3 regions of the Pseudomonas sp. 910_21 genome follow, and region 3 is predicted to be linked to each of the others. Evidence: riboswitches for the same ligand, from Rfam matches in the RefSeq annotation. Region 3 holds a riboswitch; each other region holds the start of a gene.
The links. Region 3 has a riboswitch for cobalamin ahead of FW796_RS30820 (TonB-dependent receptor plug domain-containing protein). Riboswitches for the same ligand answer to the same signal wherever they lie in the genome.

Region 1 (5,397 bases), on a different contig from region 3:
AAGAAGCTCAACTGCGCGCCCATGGCCCGCAACAGATCCAGGTTGGCGCCATAGGTAAAGGCAAACGCCTCATCCCGCGCTACGGCGATTCGCACACCCGCCAGCAAAGGCTCGCAGGGCTCCGGCGTGGGTGCGGCAAAGCTCACAGCCGGCGGCAGTGCCACTTGGCAACTGCTGGCCAGGGCTGCAGCGGCGGCATCAAGACGCAGGTCCAGATCATTCAGTTCGCTGGCCTGCACCAGCCCCAAATGGCGGCTGGGCAGCTCGATGCCAGTCTCCCGGGACAAGGCTCCATACCAGCGCAGTCCCTCGGTGAGGCTGCCTTCAAGCAACTGCGCGTGACGCAAGGTGCCTACCCGGTTGGCCAGCACCCCAGCGAACGGCAGGTCCGGCTGATAGCGGGCCAGTCCCAGGGCCAGCGCACCAAAGGTCTGGGCCATGGCGGTGCCATCGATCACCCCCAGCACCGGGACTCCGAAATGCCGTGCCAGATCGGCGCTGGAGGGCGTGCCGTCGAACAGCCCCATGACCCCCTCGATCAGAATCAGGTCCGCTTCGCCCGCAGCCTCCCAAAGCAAGCGGCGGCTTTCTTGCTCCCCGACCATCCACATGTCCAGCTGGTACACCGGAGCACCGCTGGCTCGCTCAAGAATCATTGGATCGAGAAAATCCGGACCGCACTTGAATACCCGTACCTTGCGCCCCTGGTTGCGGTGCAAACGGGCCAATGCCGCGGTCACGGTGGTCTTGCCCTGGCCGGAAGCCGGTGCGGCGATCAATACCGCCGGGCAATGACGAACATCGGTCATGAATTCACACTCACAGCTCAACACCTTTCTGCGCCTTGATACCGGCCTGGAACGCATGCTTGATCATGCCCATTTCAGTGACGGTATCCGCCAGCTCGATCATCTCCGGCTTGGCGCCGCGGCCGGTTACCACCACGTGCTGCATGGGGGGACGGGCCTGCAGGTCACTGAGCACCTGATCCAGATCCAGGTAGCCGTGCTTGAGGGCGATGTTCAACTCGTCGAGTACTACCAGGCCAATCTCCGGGTCGTTCAGCAGCTCCCTGGATACCGCCCAGGCCGCTTCGGCCGCAGCAATGTCGCGCTGGCGATCCTGGGTTTCCCAGGTGAAACCCTCACCCATCACGTGAAACCGCACCTGCTCTGGAAAACGCCGGAAGAACAACTCTTCGCCGGTGCTGTTACGGCCCTTGATGAACTGCACCACGCCGCACTGCATACCGTGGCCCATGGACCGCGCCAGCATGCCGAAGGCCGAACTGCTCTTGCCCTTGCCATTGCCGGTCAGCACCAGCAACAAACCACATTCGTTGGGCGAGTTGGCGATGCGCTCATCGATCACGGCTTTTTTGCGCAACATGCGCGCCAGATGGCGTTCGTCACGATCGGGGGATTCACTCATGGGGCAGCTCTCCGTTGGGGCTGGGGAACGGCGGGCAGGAAAAGAAAGAGACGGCGCTAGCCTGGCATCGCCCACCGTGATGCCGTTGGATGGATCAGGCCGGTCTCCGGGCTCATGAGGGGCATCGCTGCCGGGCTGCGCGCCTTCCCATGTCATCGACACAGTGGCATCTGGCACAGCCTTGACTCATCTACCGTTGCGGGGGCAGCGCCGGAATCGTTGCCGTGTCCATCGCTGGAACAGGCACTGACCGGCTTCCCTGTTTCACTCTGTCGACCACGGGCCACAGAGCACCTGAAACAAGTCGCGAAGGTTAGAGGGTTGGGGGTGGAGCGTCAATTAAAGCCGGCCGTCGCACATCGCACAAAACTGCACTGCATCAACAAACTGGCGCCAATCTTGTGCCACACTCAGAGCGGTGATATCAAATAGCCACATTCCGGGACCCAGGTCCTGCCACACAACAATAAGGGGTGAGTTCGATGCAAGGCATGATCATCAGCAATCCAAAGCTGGAATTCCTGCGCCCGATGCTGGAACGCTGGTTCGATTGCATTGACCGCTACAACGCAGTCCGCGGCGATAACGAAACCCCGTACTGGTTCGATGAAAAGGCCAACCTGGGATTACTCTCCGCGGCCGCCTGGATGGCGGAGATGATCAGCCTGGAACACAGCCCCAGCAAGAAGCAGCAGGAGGAAGGTGCTCGCAACGCTCGTACCGACCTGTATCTGGCCACCAAGGACGAACGCGCTTATATCCAGACCACTCAGCGCTGGCCACGGGTCAACAGCCTGCACCTGACCCAGCCATTGCTGGACATTGCCAGTGACGCCAAAAAGATCAGCTATCCCAGCGACCTGAGGCTCGGCTGCCTGTTTGTAGCCCCGCAAAAAGCCCAGCACAGCGCCTCTCCCGAAGAACTTCAGGACATGCTGGACGAGTTGCAAAAGGAGCACTGCTGCGCCGTAGCCTGGTACTTCCCCTACGCCTACCGCAAGCTGCATAACGAAAGCGGCCACTACCATCCGGGGATTGCCGTACTGTTCAAGGAGGCCCGCTGATCAGGCGGAACCATCGACTGGCTATGCTCCTCTATGACTACGACGTTCGTGCACTCATAGGGAAATCAGCATGCTCAAGCTTCAACACACCTTGCTTATCGTTATCGCCGCCGGCCTCACCGCCTGCGGCGAAACCTCCAGCCTGCAAGTCTCAGACGGCACCGGACCGAACCCCAAGCTGCCGGAACCCAATCCCACGCTGATCCCCACGGTCAATATTGCCCCTGCCATCGGCTGGCCCCAAGGCGCAAAACCCACGGCCGCAGCCGGCACCCAGGTTGCCGCCTTCGCCGAAAACCTCGACCACCCACGCTGGCTGTATGTATTGCCCAATGGCGATGTATTGGTGGCTGAAACCAATGCACCACCCAAGCCGGATGACAGTCAGGGCATTCGTGGCTGGATCGCCGGAAAAGTAATGGGCCGAGCCGGCGCAGCCGTCCCCAGCGCCAATCGCATTACCCTGTTGCGGGACCAGGATCACGACGGCGTGGCGGAAACCCGCAGCCTGTTCCTGGAGAACCTCAACTCCCCCTTCGGCATGACCCTGGTGGGCAATGATCTGTATGTGGCGGACACCGACAAGCTGCTGCGCTTCCCCTATCAGAACGGTGACACCCACATCAGCGCAGCCCCCACCAAGGTGCTCGACCTCCCCGGCGGCACACTCAACCACCACTGGACCAAGAACGTCATCGCCAGCAAGGACGCAAGCAAGCTGTATGTCACCGTCGGCTCGAACAGTAACGTTGGGGAAAATGGCCTGGATAAAGAAGAAGGCCGTGCGGCCATCTGGGAAGTGGATCGCGCCAGTGGCAAGCATCGCCTGTTCGCCACCGGCCTGCGCAACCCCAATGGCCTGGCCTGGGAGCCGGTCAGCGGAGCGCTATGGACCGCAGTCAATGAGCGCGACGAAATCGGCAGCGACCTGGTTCCGGATTACATCACCTCGGTCAAGGACGGGGCTTTTTATGGCTGGCCCTTCAGTTACTACGGGCAACACGTGGACGTGCGGGTCAAGCCACAAAATCTCGAGCAGGTGACCAAGGCAATCGCTCCGGATTACGCCGTAGGCCCACATACGGCCTCACTGGGCCTGACCTTCGCCGAAGGCAGCAAACTTCCCGCCCCCTTTACAGAAGGCGCCTTCATCGGCCAGCACGGGTCCTGGAACCGCAAGCCCCACAGCGGCTACAAGGTGATATTCGTGCCTTTCAGCGCGGGCAAACCCCAGGGACAACCAATCGACGTACTCAGCGGCTTTCTCAATGCCGATGAAAAAGCCCTGGGGCGCCCGGTCGGGGTAGTCATCGATCAGCAAGGAGGCCTATTGGTCGCCGATGATGTCGGCAACAAGATCTGGCGGGTATCCGCCGCCAAGGCGCCCTGAGTTCAGCGCTTGCGGCACAGGGTCAGGCCATCCCCCAGGGGCAGCAGTGACAAGTCGATGCGCGAGTCATCCTTCAAGGCACGATTGAGCGCCTGGATGGCTCGGGTATCCTCACTGGCGGCATTCGCCTCCAGCACTCGCCCGCTCCATAGCGTGTTGTCGAACACCGCCAGCCCCCCAACTCGCAGCAAACGCAGGGCGAACTCCAGGTAGGCCGGGTAATTGGCCTTGTCCGCATCGATAAAGATCAGATCGAAAGACTCAAGCGGGCCCGCCTGCTCCAGGCCAGCCAGGGTCTCCAGCGCAGGCGACAGGCGCAGGTCAATACGCTGGTCGACTCCCGCCTCCTTCCAGTAACGACGGGCGGTGGCATTGTAGTCACCGGGAATGTCACAACAGGTCAACGAACCGTCGTCGGGTAGCGCCTGAGCCATGCACAAGGCGCTATAGCCGGTGAAGGTCCCGACCTCGAGGATCCGGCGAGCACCGGTGAGCTTGATCAGCAGCGCGAGGAACTGCCCTTGTTCCGGCGCCACTTGCCAGCGCGCATTGGGCAGCGCCTGGGTTTCGTCACGCAAACGACGCAATAGGGGCGTCTCACGCAGTGAAACGTCCAGCAGGTACTGATAAAGGGCATCGTCGAGGTTGAGAGTACGAGCAGTCACGAGCACCTCGACAGGGAAGGCTTATGGATTGTGCGCCAGATGTTCCGGCTGCAGTACACGCTTGGCGCTCAGGTAGGCCTTCTGCCAATAGGCCTTGGACAGACTGTCGAGCTTAACGGTGCCACCTGTGGCCGGGGCGTGCACGAAACGTCCTTCGCCAACATAAATCCCGGCATGGCTGACCTGAGAACCGCCATTGGTGGCAAAGAAGATCAGGTCACCGGTCTGCAAGGCATTCTTGCCCACATCCGGCGCCTGCATGCCAATCATTTCCCGAGTCGAGCGCGGCAAGGAAATACCCGCCGCATCGCGGTAGACATAACCAATCAGACCGCTGCAATCGAATCCGGAGTCCGGAGTATTGCCACCCCAGCGATAAGGCGTGCCTACCAGGCCCAAGGCGCGAAACAGCACGTCTTCGGCAACCGGAGAAAAAGCCTGGGAGGAGTTGAATACCGGAGCACGTACCACAGGCGCCGGAGGCGGTGTACGGCTGGCGCAGGCACTGAGCAGTGCAGCGAGGGCAATAAGCGCAAAACGGGCCGAGGTCGACATAAGCTGAACAATCCTGATCGGGATGCGGCTTTCTCTGCCGTGGTACTGAAAACAAAACCGCGTAAGCAGGGCTTACGCGGTTAGTTTCAACAATAGATCAGGATTCTAGCGTCTACACGCCAAACTTCAAGTAAGACTTTAACTTCGCCCTACAAATAGTCTGCTTATTTACGTGCAGTGACTACAGTCGGCGCCATGGCGAGGGCTCGCTTGGCTTCGATGAAGGTCTTGCTCCAGTAGCTGTCACCCAGGCTATCGACCCGCACGCCGCCACTGCGACGACTGCTGGAGT
Region 2 (5,397 bases), on a different contig from region 3:
CATCACCGATCCTACCTATCGCGGCCAGGTCACGCCGCTGCTGGCCATGCCCGGGCAGAACGACGATGTCGGCAGCGTGCTCAGCTTGTGGCTGTCCTATCGCGACAAGCGCAACGAGTACGAAGCCCTGCGCCGCGACTTCTATGCAGACTCTCCGGCACCCAGTTGGTCAACCCTGTGGGCCGGCAACGACAACGCGCTGCTGAGCATCTTCCGTCACTTCGACAGTGCTTCGGTGACCAAGGGCCTGATCGGCGAGGTGCCGCAGACGATGTGGCTGTTCGACTACCCGCTGCTGGAGCGCACCTATTATCAGCTGGCAGTGAATTTCGATGTGTTCGGCAACGTTTCCCACCAGGCCCAGACCCGGCTGTACTTCGACCTGATCCGCAACGGCGCCGAGCAGAACTTCCTGCGCCTGATGCCCGCCGGTACCCGCGAGGATTTCCTCGACGATTGGTACCAGAACAGCGGCAAGTTCAAGATGTGGCTGGATTACGAGTCCATCGACGATGACAAGCGCAGCGCGCTGAAACTGGACCCCAAGGACCCGAAGAAAGACTTCGCCCATCAGTTGCTGGCGCGCTATGGCGAGCTCAATGCCAAGCCCGACCCGATCAATCGCTGTGACAGTGCCTATTGCTCGCGGCCCAATATCGACCCGGCGCTGCAGGATGCCGAGCAGGCCCTGAGCAGCCTGGCGTCGCGCCCGGCGGCGGGGCTCAAGGTCATCGAACAGTTGCCGGAAGCCACCCTGCTGCGGGTCCAGGCCCCGAGCGGCAAGCGCGAGTTCTACAGCATGCTGCGCAATCGCGCCCACAGTAACGTGGCTTTCATGCTGGGCGAGTCGCTACGCTACCAGCCGGGCCTGGACACCCTGACCATTTTCCCGGGCATTCTCAGCAGTTATCCGAACTTCATGTTCAACGTTCCCACCGAGCAGGTGCCGGCGTTTGTCCAGGCCATGCAAGAGGCCCGGGACGCTGCCGGCTTCGAGAAGATCGTCGATCGCTGGGGGATTCGCCGCAGTCATCCGCAGTTCTGGCAGTACTTCCACGACCAGACCCGCTATCTACAGGAAGTCGACCCGGTCGAGGCCGGCGTCATGGACATGAACCGTTACGAAAACCTCTGATACAGGGCCGCTATCTGTCCTCGGGCCGCCTACTGACGGGGCCCGGGGATGCCCTATACCAAGGTCTATCCCGACAAAAATACTAGGACTTTGTCAGCGGCGTCGATTGGCGTAAACTGCGCCCACGTCTGCGAGGAACCACCATGAGCGCCATAACCATTACCGACGCCGCCCACGATTATCTGGCTGATCTGCTATCCAAGCAGAACACCCCGGGGATTGGCATCCGCATCTTCATTACCCAGCCAGGGACTCAGTACGCCGAGACCTGCATCGCCTATTGCAAGCCGGGCGAAGAGAAACCCGAAGACAAGGCCCTTGGCCTGAAGAGCTTCACCGCCTACATCGACGCCTTCAGCGAAGGTTTCCTCGATGATGCGGTGGTCGACTACGCCACCGACCGCATGGGCGGCCAACTGACCATCAAGGCGCCCAACGCCAAGGTGCCGATGGTCAATGCCGACAGTCCGGTCAACGAGCGCATCAACTACTACCTGCAAACCGAGATCAACCCGGGGCTGGCCAGCCACGGCGGCCAGGTCAGCCTGATCGACGTCGTTGACGACGGCATCGCCGTGCTGCAATTCGGTGGCGGTTGCCAGGGTTGCGGCCAGGCCGACGTGACCTTGAAGGAAGGCATCGAGCGCACCTTGCTCGAGCGCATCCCCGAGCTCAAGGGCGTCCGCGACGTCACTGACCATACGCAGAAAGAAAACGCCTACTACTAAGGCGTTCACTGCGAACTAAAAAACGGCGCCCCGTGAGCGCCGTTTTTTTATGCCCGCAAGCCAGCCCCCCCCAAAAAAGCTTCCGTAGGAGCCGGCTTGCCGGCGAATGGGCCCCCGAGCCTTGCACCGATACCGAGGACGCCTTCGCTGGCAAGCCAGCTCCTACAAAGGGGGAGAGGTGTCAGGGGCGATAGAGGTGCGCGTGTCCGGCGCGATACAGGGACGACTCGCTGAAAACATCCGTGGCCAGCACCCGGCCCACCAGGATCAGCGCCGTGCGCCGGAAACCCTTGGCCGCGACCTGCTCGGCAATGTCGGCCAGGGTCCCCAGGACCCAGTCCTGGTCCGGCCAGGTGGCACGATGCACCACCGCAATCGGGCAGTCGGCGCCGTAGTGCGGCAGCAGCTCGGCGACGATTTTCTCCAGGTGATTGACCCCCAGGTGAATCGCCATGGTGGCGCCGTGGGCCGCCAGGCTGGCGAATTCCTCACCGGCAGGCATGGCGGTCTTGTCCGCATAGCGGGTGAGAATCACGCTCTGGGACACATCCGGCAAGGTCAGCTCGGCCCCCAGCAGCGCGGCGCAGGCCGCTGTGGCGGTGACTCCGGGGACGATTTCGAAGGCAATGCCCAACTCCCGCAGGCAGCGGATCTGTTCACCGATGGCGCCATACAGGCTCGGGTCGCCGGAATGTACCCGGGCCACATCCTGTCCTTGGGCATGGGCTTCCCGGATGGCCTCGATGATCTGTTCAAGGTGCAGTTCGGCGCTGTTGATCACCCGCTCAGCCCGGTGGCCTTCCAGTACTGCCTGAGGCACCAGGGAGCCGGCGTAGATGATCACCGGGCAGCGATGGATCAGGCGCTGGCCCTTGACCGTGATCAGTTCCGGGTCGCCGGGACCGGCACCGATGAAATAGACAGTCATGGCTGTCTCCTGTGAGAAAGGGGCTGGAGCCGTGCTTCAAATGAAGATTGCTCATGATCAAGGCGGGGGATTATCGAGGATTTTACCGGCAAGCGGCCATTGCCAGGGTGGCCTGGGCGTATTTCTGACGAGGGATCAGCAGTTGGGCCGGGCCGGGATGCAGCTGTTCGGCCATGGCCAGGGCAGCACTTTCGGCAACGCCGTAGCAGCCGGTGCGTTCAAAGGCGATCTGTGAACGGTGGCTGAGGCGCAGGGCATAAGGTGCCAGTTGCATGCTGCTGAAACAGGTCAGTGGCAGTGCCAGTTGCTCGGCCAACTCCAGCAGACCGGGCTCGGCCTGTTTCAGGTCGATGCTCGCCAGGGCGAAAACCTGCTGCGTATCGATGCGATGGGCTTCCAGCACCTGATCCAGCAGCGCGCGCAGCGTGGTCACCGGGCAGCCTTTCTGGCAGCCCAGGCCGACCACCAGGGTCGACGCTGCGCGCACTTCGATCATGCTGAGTACTGATCCGTGTTCCTGCGCCGGAACAACCAGGCGCTGATCAGCCCGAGGGCTAGCCAGAAGGCGGCGTTGGTCAACTGCGAGGCGATTTTGAATTGTGCCTCCAGCTCTTCCGGGGCCAGCATCGAATGCACTTCCGGTTGTGGCGCGCCGATCACGTGAGGCACGGCGATGATGGCCGCGCCCAGCAGTTTCAGCAGCCAGTTGCCGGCGAACACGATCAGGGCAAGGCCCACGGCGGTGGAAGCGGCAGCGCCGACCCACCACACCTGGCGCTGTACCAGGTCGGCGGCGGCGGTGCCCGGCAACTCCGGTGGCAAGCCCAGGGTCGGCGCCAGGCAGAAGGTCGCATAACCCGCCAGGCCCCAGAGCAGGCCCTGGGAGGTGCGGCTGGGCGCCCGCAGGGTGTAGAGCCCGGCCAGCATCAGGGCGAAGCCGACGGCCACCACCAGATTGCCGCCCGTGGTGGACAGCACTCGCTGCCAGCCATCTTCCGGTTCCCAGGCTTCGGCGTCGTGGCTGTGGCCGGCCATGGCGCCTTCGGCGTGTTCATGGACTTCTGCGGCCGGGGCCTTTTCATAGGTTTCCGCCTGCAGAATCAGCGGGGCCACCCAGAAGCTTTGCAGCAGGGTCAGCAGCAAGGCCGCCAGCAACCCGGTGAACCCTGCGGTTTGCGCAATACGCTTGATCATGTCGGCAGGTCTCAGTGGCAAGGGAAAGCAGCGCTGTGACGGGTGTCGTGGGCGGCGTTGTGCACCGCTTCGATATGGGAGAAGCCGGCGAAGTACACCAGGCAGGCGCCCAGCAGCGAAGCGCCGATGGCGGCCACCAGGCGCTGGCTCAGGGTGGAGGTGCTGCTGGTGGAATGGCTGGTGCTGCTGATGATCGACATGGCGCTTCCCTCTGGAGTGTCAGCGGGGAGAGTGGCGCAGGAAAACCCCGCGTGACCGGCACGCAGGGTTTGCAACAGCGCCCGCCCACCGCGGGTTTGTTATGTGTGTGTTGCGGGCCGGTCTCCGGGCTGGCGAGGGGCAGGGGCCGAGTCATGTCGGACCGTGCCGGCAAGTGTCGCCTTCCCATGCCTTGGCACAGTGGATCTGACACTTCGCTCGCTTACCGTTGCGGGGGCAGCACCGGACTGGTCACGGCTTTTGTAGTAAAGCACGTGATTCACCGGTTTCCCGTTTCACCCTGTGAAGGGCACCCGTAACAAGGCGCGTAGGAAATCATGGCCGGGGTAACGTCGTCAATTGCGGACGCCGGCGCATTGCCGATTGACCGTCCCCCGCGCTCTGCGTAGCCTTGCGCCTTCGAGGTTCTTCGACCAGCGGTCGAAGCTAAGAAGGGAACGCGGTCGATGCCGCGGCTGCCCCCGCAACTGTGAAGGGTTTCATTTCTGCAAGGCCACTGCATTCGCGTCCGGAACGCCTGCGGGAAGGCGTAGAAACCGCCAGTCCAATGACTGGCAAGCCCTCAGCCAGGAGACCTGCCTCGATCCCAGATTCTCACTACAACCGGGCGGGGTGATCCGGTGGCGAAATCTCCGCGCGCTCCTGCGCTGCGGCTCTCGTCCCGTTTGCCCGCCACCTTTGCCAAGGGGCATCCGATGAAAACACTGGCCAAACTTCCCGTCACCATCGTCACCGGCTTCCTTGGCTCGGGTAAGACCACCTTGCTGCGGCACATGCTGGACAACGCCCAGGGCCGGCGCATCGCGGTCATCGTCAACGAGTTCGGCGAGCTGGGCATCGATGGCGAGATCCTCAAGCAATGCTCCATCGGCTGCACCGAGGAAGAGGCCAGTGGCCGGGTCTATGAGCTGGCCAACGGCTGCCTGTGCTGCACCGTGCAGGAAGAGTTCTTCCCGGTGATGCGCGAACTGGTGGCGCGCCGCGGCGATCTGGATCACATCCTCATCGAAACCTCCGGCCTGGCCTTGCCCAAGCCCCTGGTCCAGGCCTTCCAGTGGCCGGAAATCCGCAGCGCCTGCACCGTCGATGCAGTGATCACCGTGGTCGACAGCCCGGCCGTGGCCGCTGGCACCTTCGCCGCGTTTCCCGATCAGGTGGACGCCCAGCGCAAGCTCGACCCCAACCTGGACCAC
Region 3 (5,397 bases):
CGTTCTGGGAGGCGGTGGGCCAGCACTTCTTCGACCTGCCCTACATCGAGGCCGAACGCCTGTGCGCCCTGCAGGGCCGGGGCTTTCTGGCCGAACTCATGCCCCAGTACCCGCTGTACATCCCGATGCTGCCGCAGTCGGCCCAGGACTGCATCGGACAGATTCACCCCGATGCGCGAGAAGCCTGCGACATCCTGCTCGACGAGGGGTTTGCGCCTACCCAGTATGTGGACCTGTTTGATGCCGGACCGACCCTGCAAGCCCGCAACAACCAGCTACGCTCGATCGTTCAGAGCCGGGTCGCGATCAGCTACCTCAGCCCCCAGAGCGGCCGCGGTCGCCACTGGTTGCTGAGCAATGACCGACTGCAAGGATTTCGCGCCATTGTCGCGCCCCTGGATGAAGCCCCGGGCGATGTGGTCGGGCTCGACCTGTCGATGCTCCAGGCCCTGCAACTGACACCGGGCGAACCGGTACGGGGAATCGCGTTATGAGTTGCCCGCTGTTGCTGCGCTGCCCGGGACCGCTGCAAGGAGTCCACCGATGATCGTCCGTCCGATCCGCGTTACCGATCTGCCGGGGGTGCTGGCCTTGCTGGAAGGCAGCTGTCGCGAGTTGAACAACCTCTCCACCGACCCCGAGCGCCTGGCCCATCGCTTGCGCTGGGCTCAGCGCACCTTCGCCAGCCAGGTGGAACGGGCCGATGCCGACTACCTGTTCGTGCTGGAGGACGACGACCAGCAAGTCATCGGCATTTGTGGCCTGAGCGGCGCCATCGGCCTGCGCGAGCCTTGCTACAACTACCGGGTCGGCATCACCCGTGGCAGAGCCCCGGGGCTGGGTATCGACAAGCAGGTTCCGACCCTGTTCCTGTGCAACGAGATGACCGGGCAATCCCAGCTGTGCTCGCTGTTTCTGCGGCGCGACCAGCGCCAGGGCTACACCGGCCGCCTGCTGTCCACTGCACGCTTGCTGTTCGTCGCCGAGCACCCGGCGCTGTTCGGCGACAAGCTGGTGGCCGAATTGCGTGGCCAGCTCGACAGCCAGGGCTGCTCACCGTTCTGGGACAGCCTGGGGCGACACTTCTTCAAGATGGACTTCCAGCAGGCCAATCGCCTGTCCAGCCATGGCAGCAAATCCTTCATCGCCGAACTGATGCCGCGCCAGCCGCTGTACACCTGCCTGCTCAGCCCACAGGCCCAGGCGGCCATCGGCCAGGCCCACCAGAGCACCGAGCAGGCGGTGAACATCCTGCGCGACGAAGGCTTCAGCCATCAGGGCTGCATCGATATCTTCGACGGCGGGCCGCTGATCGAGGCCGAAGTGGCGAAGATCCGCAGCGTGCGTGAAAGCCAGACCCTGCCCTTGCTGGTGGGCAGCCCGGACGAACAGGCGCCGGTGTGGCTGATTCACAACCGCCGCCTGGAAAGCTGCCGCATCACCGCCGCCCCCGGGCGCCTGGTAGCCGGCTGCCTGCTGGTGGACCGCCTGACCGCCAAACGCCTGCAACTGCAGCCAGGGGACTCGGTACGCGCCGTGCCACTGTTGGCCTGCCCGGCGCGGCCTCTGGGCCCGTCCGGCATCGCCCTCGCGCCTGGCGCCGCCCTGCCCCTGTAGCCACGAGATTGACGAACGCCGGGGCGAATGTTCATATGCCGCCCAGTTTCAGGTGCCTCATGCCGCCGTGCACGAGGTGAAACGGGAAACCGGTGCGCCCCTTCAGGGCCAGTCCGGTGCTGCCCCCGCAACGGTAAGCGAGTGCTGCATTCAACACGCCACTGTACCCAAGGTATGGGAAGGCGAATGCCGCCAGACTCGCAAGCCCGGAGACCGGCCTGGAACTTCTGTTTGGCAATCCTGCGGTGGGCGGGCATGGGCCGGTATGGTCGCGTGCCTGTGGCCGATACCTTCTCCTGCGTGCTTCCCGAAGACACTTTCGAGAAGACCAAGAATGACAACAACCTTCGACACTTCCCCTGCCTGCGACTGGCGTGCACCGCGCTGCTCCCTGGGGGGCGCCCTGCTGGGCTGCCTGTTCAGCCCCCTGCTGCTGGCCGAGGACAGCGGCTTGCAACTGGAGCAGCAGTTCGTTTCCGCGCCTTCGGTGGAATCCACCACCGTGGCCGAGATGGCCAGGTACGGCAGCAAGGTGGAGATCATCGATCGCCAGCAGATCGAACGCGCCGGCCCCAGCAGCGACATCACCCGGGTCCTGCAGATGTACGTGCCCGGCCTCTACGTCGCGCCGAAAAACGGCCCCTTCGACTACGGCACCTATTCCCTGCTGGGGGGCCGCAACGACGACACCCTGATCCTGCTGGACGGCGTACGCCTGAACAACCGCCTGTACGGCGGCCTGTACCTGGACACCTTGCCGGCCAATGCCATCGAGCGCATCGAGGTGCTCAAGGGCGGCCAGAGCCTGCTGTTCGGTACCCAGGCGGTGTCCGGGGTGATCAACATCGTCACCCGCAGCCCCCAGACCCGCGACACCTCCGGCGAGGTCAACCTGGGCCTGGACAGCTTCATGGGCCAAAGCGGCGATGCCCGGGTGGAGCGCATCCTCAGCAACGGCTTGGGCGACCTGGGCCTGCTGGCCTATGTCAGCCACAACGTCTCCGATGGCTACCAGCCCTATCGCAACAGCGCCTACAGCGCCAGCACCCGGGACAAGAAACGCGCCTATGAAGTGACCACCTTCGGCGCCAAGGCGATCCAGGGCTTCGCCGACGATTCGCGCCTGGAACTGTTCTACCAGTACAGCGATGCCAACCTGGATTTCGCCCGCCCGGTGAACAACAAGAAAACCACCAACGACCGCATCCAGCAGATCGCCACCGCGACCTTCGAGCAGCGCCTGAGCGAGCGCTTCAGCTACTTCATCAAGGGCCATGTCAACGACTGGGACACGCGCTACACCAAGATCGACAGCCTCAAAGACGGCAGCCTGGTGACCAGGAACCGTAACGACTACTGGGGCTTCACCGACTGGGGCGTTCAGGCCGAAGGCAAGGCCGAGCTGGACGGCGGCCATGTGCTGGTGTTCGGCACCGACAACCAGTGGTTCAAGGGCCAGGACGATGTGCTCAAGATCGACAATAACCAGGCCCAGGCCAATGCCCTGTACACCCAGTTGCGGCCGGTGTTCGCGGCGCTGCCCGACTGGCATCCGAGCCTGGGCATCCGCCACGAGAAGATGAGCGGCGGCGAGAGCGCCACCGTGGGCATGCTCACCTCCCTGTACGACCTCAATGCCCATTGGCAACTGCGCGGCCAGTACGGCAGCGCCTTCAAGCTGCCCAACGCCGAGCAGCTGTTCGTCAACGAGGACTACGAACAAGGCAACCGCAACCTCAAGCCGGAAAAGAGCCTGAATGCTGAACTCGGCCTGGACTACAAGGGCAGCCTGCTGGCCGGCGAGTTCAACGCCAGCGTCACCGCCTTCCAGCGCAAGATCGACGACCTGATCGCCCTCGATGGCATCCACTGGGTCAATGGCGAGGGGCGGATCAAGGTGCGCGGCATGGAGGTCGACGGCCGCTGGCAGTTCAGCCCGCGATGGAACCTCTCGGCGGACCTGACCCGCAATCTGCTGGAGTCGCGCAACGGCGTGACCCTGAGCAATATCCCCGGCTTCTTCGCCCGCTCGCGACTGGGCTACGAGTCCGAGGATCGTCAGTGGGGAGTGGGTGGCGCACTCCGCTACATCGGCCAGATCGACAGCGCGAAGAAGGTCGACTACGGCCACTACTCGGTGGTCGACGCCGATGCCTATCGCTACCTCGACAGGGCCCAGCAACATCGCCTGAGCCTGCTGGTGGAGAACCTGTTCGACCGCGACTACACCACCAGCATGACCAGCAGCTCGCCGGCGGTGGACAACCTCGGCCGCCCCTTCACTACCGAAGTGCGCTACACCTACCGCTTCTGAGGCCCATCGACATGCACAAGGACTATCAACGGGTGCTGTTCGTCGGCCCCGGCCTGCACGGCGGCGCCCTGGGCGAGGCCTTTGGCCGGGAGCTGAAGGCGCTGCGCAGCGATGACGCCGGCACCCGGGTGATCGACACCCTGGACGGCTTCGACAGCCTCTGGGCCGCCCTGGAGGAACCCTTGCCCGAGGACGGCGCGGCGCTGCTGGTGGTGGACCTGGAGCCCAGTTCCGACAGCGCCTACCTGGACTGGCTGCGCGATGAACTGGGACGCCTGGCCCGGGCCCACCCCCAGGCGCCGCAGCTGTGGATCACCGCCCAGGCCCTGGGCCGTCGCGGGCTGGATGCGGCGCTGGCCTGCGCCAGCATCGCCCAGGGCGAACGGCACCTGCCCTGCGATCAGGTCAATGCCGTGGCCAGCGACCCGGACTGGTCCCGGGTGCCGCCCCATGCCCGGCAGGTGTTCCTGTGCACCGGCCCGCGCTGCGTGCGCCGCGGTGCCCTGGCGCTGTGGAAGACCCTGCGCCGTGAACTGCTGCGCCTTGAGCACATGGAAACCCCCGGCGGCGTGCTGCTGACTCGCACCGCCTGCCAGTTCCCCTGCAACCTGGGGCCGGTGCTGACCGTGCACCCCGATGGCTGCTGGTACCGGGTCAGCGACGACAGCCAGGTCGTGCGCCTGGTGCAAGGGCATCTGCTGGCAGGTGAGCCGGTGCAGGATCTGCTGATCCCCTCGCCTTATGCGGGGGTGGCGGATGCCTAGGAAAATCCTCGGCCTGCTGCTATGGCTGGCGACCGGCCCGGCCCTGGCGGCCAGCTATGACAATTGCGGCAAGACCTGGACTGTCGAGGACGCCCCCCGGCGCATCGTTGCCCTCAACCAGCACAGCGCCGACCTGTTGCTGGCCCTGGGCGCCGGGCCATCGATGATCGGCGTCGCCTACCTGGACGACGACAGTCGGGCCCAGGCTCAGGGGCAGTACCACGGCGTGCCGGTGATCGCCCGGCAATACCCGTCGGCGGAGGTGCTCTACAGCCTGAAGCCCGACCTGGTGGTGGGCGGCTTCGCTTCGGCGTTTCCCGACAACTTCAGCTCCCGGGAGCGCCTGGGGGCCATCGGCGTCGGCAGCTACCTGCTGGAGTCGGCCTGCGCCGGGCATGATGAGGACTACTTCGGGCATATACGCCGCGACCTGCAGACCCTGGGCCGGCTGTTGCATCAGCCAGCCCGGGCCGAGCAACTGATCGCGGCCATGGACGCCGACCTTGCCGCGGCAGCAGCCTTGTATCGGGGCCGCGACACGCCGGCGGTGTTCTACCTGGACAGCGAGGTCAACGGCCTCGCCAGCCAGGGCCAGCGTGGGTTTGTCGGGGTATTGCTGCAGGCCGCCGGGGCCCGCAACAGCTTCGCCGCCATCGACCGCCCGCGCCTGACGGTAGACAGCGAAACCCTGCTGAACAACGA

Region 1: linked by a shared signal. The riboswitch ahead of cobO (cob(I)yrinic acid a,c-diamide adenosyltransferase) and the one ahead of FW796_RS30820 (TonB-dependent receptor plug domain-containing protein) in region 3 are both predicted to bind cobalamin.
Region 2: linked by a shared signal. The riboswitch ahead of FW796_RS17410 (CbtB domain-containing protein) and the one ahead of FW796_RS30820 (TonB-dependent receptor plug domain-containing protein) in region 3 are both predicted to bind cobalamin.

Annotation. Positions count from the first base shown of each region.
Region 1 covers NZ_VXCY01000002.1:733,935-739,331, reverse strand. Annotated here, with positions in the region: gene FW796_RS08530 (cobyrinate a,c-diamide synthase) at 1-809, opposite strand, end outside; gene cobO (cob(I)yrinic acid a,c-diamide adenosyltransferase) at 820-1,431, opposite strand; cobalamin riboswitch at 1,512-1,744, opposite strand; gene FW796_RS08520 (hypothetical protein) at 1,914-2,495, shown strand; gene FW796_RS08515 (PQQ-dependent sugar dehydrogenase) at 2,566-3,885, shown strand; gene FW796_RS08510 (class I SAM-dependent methyltransferase) at 3,888-4,550, opposite strand; gene FW796_RS08505 (C40 family peptidase) at 4,572-5,105, opposite strand; gene FW796_RS08500 (C40 family peptidase) at 5,270-5,397, opposite strand, start outside.
Region 2 covers NZ_VXCY01000005.1:156,421-161,817, reverse strand. Annotated here, with positions in the region: gene FW796_RS17435 (fatty acid cis/trans isomerase) at 1-1,135, shown strand, start outside; gene nfuA (Fe-S biogenesis protein NfuA) at 1,279-1,863, shown strand; gene cobM (precorrin-4 C(11)-methyltransferase) at 2,045-2,791, opposite strand; gene FW796_RS17420 (cobalamin biosynthesis protein) at 2,874-3,287, opposite strand; gene FW796_RS17415 (CbtA family protein) at 3,284-3,985, opposite strand; gene FW796_RS17410 (CbtB domain-containing protein) at 3,997-4,185, opposite strand; cobalamin riboswitch at 4,284-4,516, opposite strand; cobalamin riboswitch at 4,590-4,801, shown strand; gene cobW (cobalamin biosynthesis protein CobW) at 4,900-5,397, shown strand, end outside.
Region 3 covers NZ_VXCY01000013.1:75,804-81,200, forward strand. Annotated here, with positions in the region: gene FW796_RS30810 (arginine N-succinyltransferase) at 1-494, shown strand, start outside; gene FW796_RS30815 (arginine N-succinyltransferase) at 544-1,617, shown strand; cobalamin riboswitch at 1,651-1,853, shown strand; gene FW796_RS30820 (TonB-dependent receptor plug domain-containing protein) at 1,883-3,931, shown strand; gene FW796_RS30825 ((2Fe-2S) ferredoxin domain-containing protein) at 3,943-4,695, shown strand; gene FW796_RS30830 (ABC transporter substrate-binding protein) at 4,688-5,397, shown strand, end outside.